DNA from 2 places in the Paenibacillus sp. FSL R7-0313 genome. Region 1 is predicted to be linked to the other one. Evidence: predicted binding sites of a transcription regulator. Region 1 holds the regulator's gene; the other holds the start of a gene.
What was found. Region 1 encodes Rex, which represses fermentation and respiration genes when NADH is low (regulators of the CRP and FNR family bind a similar motif). Its sites were predicted from a motif close to TTGTGAAATATTTCACAA; they were not measured.
Positions count from the first base shown of each region.

Region 2: nadA (quinolinate synthase NadA) is a predicted target of Rex. The motif match lies at 1,533-1,550, and genes of this name have one in related genera.

Region 1 is NZ_CP150219.1:3,816,107-3,820,317, reverse strand. It holds gene NSQ38_RS16885 (hypothetical protein) at 1-113, opposite strand, end outside; gene NSQ38_RS16880 (DUF5590 domain-containing protein) at 414-944, opposite strand; gene NSQ38_RS16875 (amidohydrolase) at 984-2,291, opposite strand; gene NSQ38_RS16870 (redox-sensing transcriptional repressor Rex) at 2,278-2,931, opposite strand; gene dinG (ATP-dependent DNA helicase DinG) at 3,150-4,211, opposite strand, start outside.
Region 2 is NZ_CP150219.1:1,085,733-1,089,943, reverse strand. It holds gene ftsH (ATP-dependent zinc metalloprotease FtsH) at 1-1,323, shown strand, start outside; gene nadA (quinolinate synthase NadA) at 1,622-2,560, shown strand; gene nadB (L-aspartate oxidase) at 2,596-4,211, shown strand, end outside.

The DNA.
Region 1 (4,211 bases):
ATCTTTTCAATCGGATTCTGCACAGCCACCTGACGATATACAAACCAACCTCCAAACAACACAACGGCTGAAATGACGGCAGTTAAAGCAATAGGCAATACTTTTAGTTTCAAGTGAATTACCCCTCCCAGATTTTGGCCCAACCTACTGGCTTATTGGTATATAAGAATATGTGCACATTGACTCCTGCGATAATTTCGACAGGTTTATTTGTTTTGAATGTAACTTTGAGTACATATCTGAGTATATCACATCGTATATACAATTTCGAAGGCGAAAATATGAATAAATTATTAATTTTAACTATTTAAATTATTTAAGTTTACGGGCAACACAAAGAACCGGTTCAGTCGGATATCCGTCTGCCGGTTCTTTTGTTTCATTCATTCTCTAGCTATGTCACTCTATTTGTTCTAGCTGTTCGGGAGTGTGTAGACCAGGTCCACCTGTTCTCCGTTGCTAAAACGATAAAAACGATAGTGGTTATGCGTACCGTCTTTATAATACACTTGCCACACATATATTCCATTCACAACTCCGGGCATGATTCGCTTAATCTCGCCGGCAGGAACTTCAGAACTGAAGCGATTGCGGATCTGCGCTTCGGACATGCCATTCTGCAGCAGCTCACTGTGTACAGCGTTTGCACCCTTAGCCGGTTGATTGTTTGCATCGAATTTAACCCAGACCATAACATCCTGGTTATCCTTGTTTTTGCCGATCAGGGTCCAGTAGATGTTGTCAGAGCCTTCTTTGTCTCCCCAGATGTACTTGCGCAATTCATCATAGGATGTAATGCCCAGTTGCTCCTGTGCTGCCTGTATTGCGAGCGCTTCTTCCTTGCGCTGGTCCTGCGTGACATGGACGTAATAACGCTGAAGTCCAAACAGAATCAGAACCAGTGCAAGCAGCGAAATCCATATCCACTTCTTTTTTTTCTTCAAAAGCCGAACTTCCTTTCCCTATGATGCTCTATCCTGCAATTAACGAGCAAGCAGACCATCAAATGCCAATTGAGACTCACGCAAAATGCGCTCTTCATCCAGCGTCAGACATTCGCCATGTTTCACCACTTGTTTCCCATCCACCCATACGTGCTCAACATCTTTGGCAGAAGCCGAGTAGATCGTATGTGAGATCAGGTCTGTATGTGGATAGAAATGTGCCTGTTCAATGTCCAAGGCGATAAAATCAGCCTTCATGCCGACCTGGAGTGCTCCGGTATTGTTCAAGAAGATTGATTTGGCACCATATGACGTTCCGAGTAGTAACGCTTCGCCTGCTGGCACTGCCGTCGGGTCACCAGATACACCTTTGTGGATCAATGCAGCCAGTCTCATTTCCTCGAACATATCCAGGTTGTTGTTACTTGCTGGTCCGTCAGTTCCGAGTGAAACGGTAACTCCTGCTTTCAGCAACGCAGGTACACGCGCAACACCGGAAGCGAGTTTCAGGTTACTTCCCGGGTTATGGGATACAGCCACATCATGACGGGCCAGAATCTCAATCTCTTCGTCATTCAGATGCACCGCATGTGCAACCAGGGATGGACGGGAGAAAAAGCCCAGTTTCTCCAGATGTGCTACAGGACGCAGTCCATAATCAGCCACGTTCTGCTCGACTTCACGAAGCGTTTCCGACATATGTGTATGAAGAGGAAGGTTTAGGTCGTTCGCGACCTGTACAAGCTTCTCTATGTAGTCAGGAGGGCATGTATATGGTGCGTGTGGCGAGATTACGGTTGTAATGCGACCATCTGCCTGTCCATTCCACTCACGTGCAAACGCTGCCGACTCCTCCAGCTTCCGCAGTTGCTCTTCTTCCGAGCACAGCCCGATTACACCACGTGCCAGTGCTGCTCTAACGCCGGATTGCTCCACAACTTTGGCAACTTGATCCATGTGATCGTACATGTCCAGGAAAGCTGTAGTTCCGCCTTTCAACATTTCAAGCACCGATAGCGAAGTTCCCCAATATACGTCTTCTGAAGTCATTTTCGCTTCCATCGGCCACATTTTTTCCTGCAACCATACTTGCAACGCAAGATCGTCTCCGTGCCCTCTGAGTAACGACATTGCTGCATGACCATGCGTATTGATCAGACCCGGCAGGAAGAACAATCCTTTTCCATCCACTTTGGTACAATTTTCGTCTCCATCCGGCAATGTCTCACCAATATGCACAATCTTGTCATTCTCAACAACCATGTATCCTTGAACAACGTTCCATGTTGTGCCGCCTTCATTAACGGCAAATTTGCCGTTGTGAATTACCCATCTATTTGTTGTCATCTTCCTCGTCGTCCTTTCCAGTCTCCAAGTAATAGGCCAAACTAAGCAGATCCGTTGTAAAGTCAGCATGGTGAATGCGGATATGCGGCGGTGTTTTTAGAATTGTTGGTGCAAAATTAAGGATCGCTTCAATTCCCGATTCAATAAGCTGATCGGCTACATTTTGGGCTTCCGTATCCGGAACCGTAATAATACCGATGCGGATGTTATCCGTTTTAACCGCTTCCGTCAATTCATTCATTGGTTTTACCGTCAAACTGTTGATTTGACTACCAATCTTCGGTCCATATGCATCAAATACAGCAACAATCTTCATGTTGTCTTTCAGATATGCGTTGTAGTTGGACAAGGCCTGTCCGAGGTTACCCGCACCTACCAGAGCTACATTAATTTGCTGATCGATTTTGAGAATGTGACGAATTTTCTCGATCAAATAGGATACATCATACCCGATCCCTTTACGACCAAAATCACCGAAGTAAGCCAGGTCTTTACGAATTTGGGCCGGATTCAGATCCAGCCTTTGTCCAAGCTCTTGAGAAGAAACAGTAGCCACCTCACGCTGGTGCAACTCGCTCAAATAGCGCAAGTATACAGGCAGACGTCGTACCACCGCTTCCGAAATTTTATCCGATTTCATTCTTGCTCCCCCTTACCAAGGCCACGATAAAATAATAGATGAAAAGATGAGCATTCTGTATAAACTCAATGATAGACGTGACATTTTATACAGAATGCTCCTTGTAATTTAGGTTATAAGTTCTTACGTGCAACTGCTTTAATCGGATACGGAAATATCTAATAAAGTTTAACGCCAAACGATAGTGTCATGCAATGATATAACGAACAAAACAACCATTATTCTTGTTCATTAGCAGGTTTTTCCAACCACTCGGTGATTCGTGGAACCATCTGCTCCGTGAGCATATGCTCCATTTTGGGACCTGGTAATGAATATAAAAAGAATTTACCATAGTACGCTTCAATCACACGTGTATCATAAACAATGACAATTCCTCTGTCCTTTGCTGTACGCACCAATCGGCCAAATCCCTGCTTGAAACGAATGACCGCTTGTGGCACGGACAGTTTCATGAACGGATTTTTCTTCTGTTCCTGAAGCAACTCACTCTTGGCTTCCACCAACGGATGATTCGGCGGCTGGAAAGGCAGTCGCACTATAGCGAGACAGGTCAGAGCCTCTCCCGGGATATCTACACCCTCCCAGAAGCTGCTTGTGCCCAGAAGTACTGTTGCTTTGGCATCTTGGAACCTGCGAGTCAATTTGGAACGACTTCCACTATCAACGCCTTGACCAAGCAACGAGATGTCGTTGCCAGACAGCGCCTCTTTCAGTGGATCATAGACCTGTCGCAACATCTTGTATGAAGTAAACAGAACCATCATGCGTCCACGCGTAGCAATTGCCGTCTCTGCGAGTGATTGCACCAGCATATTAACAAAGTGCGCATCACCCACACTGCCCTTCACACTCGGGAAATCACGCGGAATCACCAGAAGTGCCTGATCGCGATAGTTGAAAGGTGATGGCAGCATTGATGTTAACAACCGATTATTCTCGGAAGCTTCCTGCAAGCCAAGCTGCTCAATCATGAACTGGAATGACTTATCTACCGAAAGCGTAGCTGATGTAAGCACAACACTTTTCTTTTTATCAAAAAACAAATCCTTAAGTTGTGCACTGACATCTACAGGTACGGCATACAGCTGGAGAGATTTGCTGCGGAACTGGCCGCTGGCTTCCATCCAGTACACCGTTTTGGCGTCATCCATACGCATGAAGAAACGTAGATTCTCCTTCAATGTGGTCAGATCTTTCAGTAATCCTGTAATGTCCGTGATCAGACTATCCGATTGATAATCATCCTGATCCTCTTTCACTTCAAGCAGCAATTTGTC
Region 2 (4,211 bases), 2.7 Mb from region 1:
GGTGTCGGTGCATCACGTGTACGTGATTTGTTTGAAAATGCGAAGAAAAATGCGCCATGTATCATCTTTATCGATGAGATTGATGCTGTTGGACGTCAGCGTGGTGCTGGTCTTGGTGGTGGTCACGATGAGCGTGAGCAAACACTCAACCAGTTGCTCGTTGAAATGGACGGTTTCGGAGCTAACGAAGGTATTATCATCGTAGCTGCAACGAACCGTGCAGATATTTTGGACCCTGCCTTGCTGCGTCCAGGACGTTTTGACCGTCAAATTACGGTTGACCGCCCTGATGTAAGAGGTCGTGAAGCTGTCCTGAAAGTACATTCCCGTAATAAACCACTGACCAAAGATGTGAAGATGGATATTATCGCGAAGCGTACAACAGGTTTCTCTGGTGCGGATTTGGAGAATCTCTTGAACGAAGCGGCATTGCTTGCAGCGCGTCGTAATCGTAAAGATATTTCCATGAAGGAAGTTGACGAAGCGATTGACCGTGTCATCGTTGGTACGGAGAAGAAAAGCCGTGTCATCAGTGATCGCGAGAAACGAATCGTTGCTTATCATGAAGCAGGTCATACCATTGTAGGATACTTCCTCGAACATGCTGATATGGTACATAAAGTGACCATTATTCCGCGCGGACGTGCGGGTGGATATGTAATCATGTTGCCAAAAGAAGACCGTATGCTGGTTACCAAGCAGGAATTGCTGGATAAAGTAACCGGACTTCTCGGGGGTCGTGTAGCTGAAGAATTGTTCATCGGAGAAATTGGTACTGGTGCATACAGTGACTTCCAGCAAGCGACAGGTATTGTTCGCAGCATGGTTATGGAATACGGTATGAGTGAGAAATTGGGACCTATGCAATTCGGAAGTTCACAAGGACAGGTATTCCTTGGTCGGGATATCGGTCATGAACAGAATTACTCGGATTCCATTGCTTACGAGATTGATCAGGAAATGCAACGCTTTATCAATGATTGTTATGAGAAGTGTAAAGACTTGCTTGTTAAACATTCAAAAGAGATGCACCTGATCGCTCAAACTTTGCTTGAGGTAGAGACTTTGGAAATGGATCAGATCAAGCAATTGATCGAAACAGGTTCTTTGACTCCAAAAGCAGAGAATGACAATGATGGTGAAGGCACACCAACTGAAGGCGGAGAGCCAATCATCGACAACATCGGAGATGTGCGTGTTCGTATTCAAGGTAAAGATGAAACGCCTGAGCCACCAGCCGGAGATATTCCAAACGAAGCTCCGAATCTGGAAAAGGGTAATAACAATAACCCGGATGATGGCGGAACAAAGCCAACGTCTTAATGCATAATACATCTGGCTATGATAGCAGGTGAAATCAAGAGAGCCCTGGGGCTCTCTTTTTTTATCCATTATTTTAAAAGAGGATAGATAAAGATAAACGGGAGTTAGATGGCGAACCAGTTAGCAAACAGGTGGTTACAGCGCTGTTCCGGGCCTTTTTCATTTATTGACAGAGTCGTGAACGTTGTGTAAATTAGTTGTTAAACCGCTTGTGATTCGTTTCTCAAGCGAAGATAACGACTTAGGTTAGCCCACGAAACAGCGCATGACGCTGTCCCGATAAAGGAGAGGATCACAGGTGGAAGCTCTGGCTTTAGAGCGCAAGGCTGAGATGAACCGCGAGCTGCGTGCGCGGCTTATGGAGTTGAAGAAGGAACGTAATGCCATTATTCTTGCCCATTATTATCAACGTGACGAAGTACAGGAGGTTGCCGACTTCCGTGGAGATTCGTTTCTGTTAGCCCAGAAGGCAGCACAAACAGATGCGGATGTGATCGTTTTCTGTGGTGTTCATTTTATGGGTGAAAGCGCTAAAATTCTTGCGCCCAATAAAACAGTTATTATCCCGGACGAACGTGCGGGCTGCCCAATGGCAGATATGGTGAATGTGGATGGACTACGCAAATTGAAAGCACAACATCCTAATGCCAAGGTGGTTACGTATATCAATTCCTCGGCTGAGATCAAAGCAGAGACTGACATCTGTTGTACATCGGCGAATGCAGTCCGGGTTATTCAATCGGTGGATTCCGACGAAATTATCTGGGTACCGGATAAAAACTTGGGACATTATGTGCAGCAGCATACCGACAAGAAAATGATTATCTGGGAAGGCTACTGCAACACTCACGATATGCTTACAGTCAAAGATGTGGTGGAGATGAGAGCCAAGCATCCAAATGCAGAGTTTGTTGTCCATCCAGAGTGTCGCCCTGAGGTTGTAGAAATGGGTGATTTTGTAGGCAGCACAACAGCTATTCTGGAGTATTGCAAAAATTCATCAGCCAAGGAATTTATCGTAGGTACCGAAGATGGTACAGGATATCAGCTTCGTCTGGATAGTCCGGATAAACAGTTCCACTTTGCTACCAAGTTCCTCGTATGTCCCAACATGAAGGTGAACAACTTGAAGAAACTGGTGAAATGCCTGGAAACGATGAAGCCGCAAATCTACGTGCCACCGGCCGTTGCCGACAAAGCCAGAGAATCACTAGAGCGCATGTTGTTGGTAAAGTAGGATGCGCTACTCTTGCTCCAAGACAGGTGAATAACATGATACCGCAATATTTAGTTGATTTTGATCTGTCTGCGCTACCCATGGTAGAGACGGATGTACTGGTTATAGGCTCAGGGATTGCTGGTTTGTTTACTGCCATTAAGGCAAGTGAACAACAACGTGTATTAATGATCACGAAGAAGTCATTACTTGAAAGTAACACCAGATATGCGCAGGGGGGCATCGCTGCGGTTATTGCTGAGGATGATTCACCTGCTTACCACTTGCAGGATACACTTGTAGCAGGAGCGGGCTTATGCCGCTCCGAAGCGGTAGAGGTATTGGTGAATGAGGGTCCGGACGGAGTGAAGGAACTGATTCGTTTGGGTACTTTATTTGATCTGGAGAACGGCGAGTTGGCGTTGACGCAGGAAGGTGCGCATAGCCACCGCCGTATTTTGCATGCCAACGGAGATGCAACAGGATATGAAATTGTACGTGCGCTTGCGGTCGAAGTGAATGAACATCCCGGAATTGAAGTATGGGATGAGCACTTTGTTGTTGACCTGATTACAGATCGAGGGGAATGCATTGGCGCTCTGGTTCAGAAGGATGACGGATCGCAAGTGTTCGTGAAGGCACAGGCCACCGTTCTTTGCTCTGGTGGGGCAGGGCAACTGTACCGATACACGACGAATCCGGATGTAGCTACTGCCGATGGTGTAGCCATGGCCTACCGGGCTGGGGCTATCGTGCGTGATATGGAGTTTATCCAATTCCACCCCACCTCTCTTTGTTACCCGGGGGCCCCGCGCTTCCTTGTGTCAGAAGCAGTACGCGGCGAAGGAGCATATTTGCGCAATGTGAAGGGCGAACGATTCATGGATCGTTATCATGCCCAGCTTGAACTGGCCCCACGCGATATCGTGGCACGAGCGATTGTTAGTGAGATGGAGTCCACCAACAGTACCTTTGTGTATTTGGACATTACACATGAACAGCCAGAGATGATCAAGCATCGGTTCCCTACCATATATGAGACTTGTATGCGTTATGGATTGGACATGACAACGGACTGGATTCCGATTGCACCTGCTGCCCATTACATGATGGGTGGTGTGAAAACGGATCTAAGTGGAGAGAGCAGCATCTCACGGTTATTTGCTTGTGGTGAGGTGTCTTCTACAGGAGTACACGGAGCTAATCGTCTGGCAAGCAACTCCTTGTCTGAAGCGATTGTATTTGGTCGGAGAATTGTTGATCGTATTCAATCTCTTCCACCGCTTGGTTCATTACAAGTAAGAGGGACTGCGCCTTCATCTGTGGACATGAATAGCAAGATCAGCAAGATCATGGAAGAGCAAAAGCCGGTATCCGAGAGACGCTTACGATTACAGAAAATGATGGTTCGTCAGGTAGGCTTGCGCCGAAATGGTGAGGACCTGCAGAAGGCCATGGACAAGCTACAACAGGAATTGCAATTTTTTGATCAGACACTCACTCATAAGGAAGAGCTGGAGTATGCCAACCTTCTGACCTGTGCCTGGTTAGTTACCAGCGGAGCATTACACCGCGAGGAGAGTCGGGGGGCTCACTATCGTGAGGATTTCCCGGCACGTGATGATATCGTGTGGCAGAAGCATAGTCTGCAGCAGCGAGAACAAGCGATTGT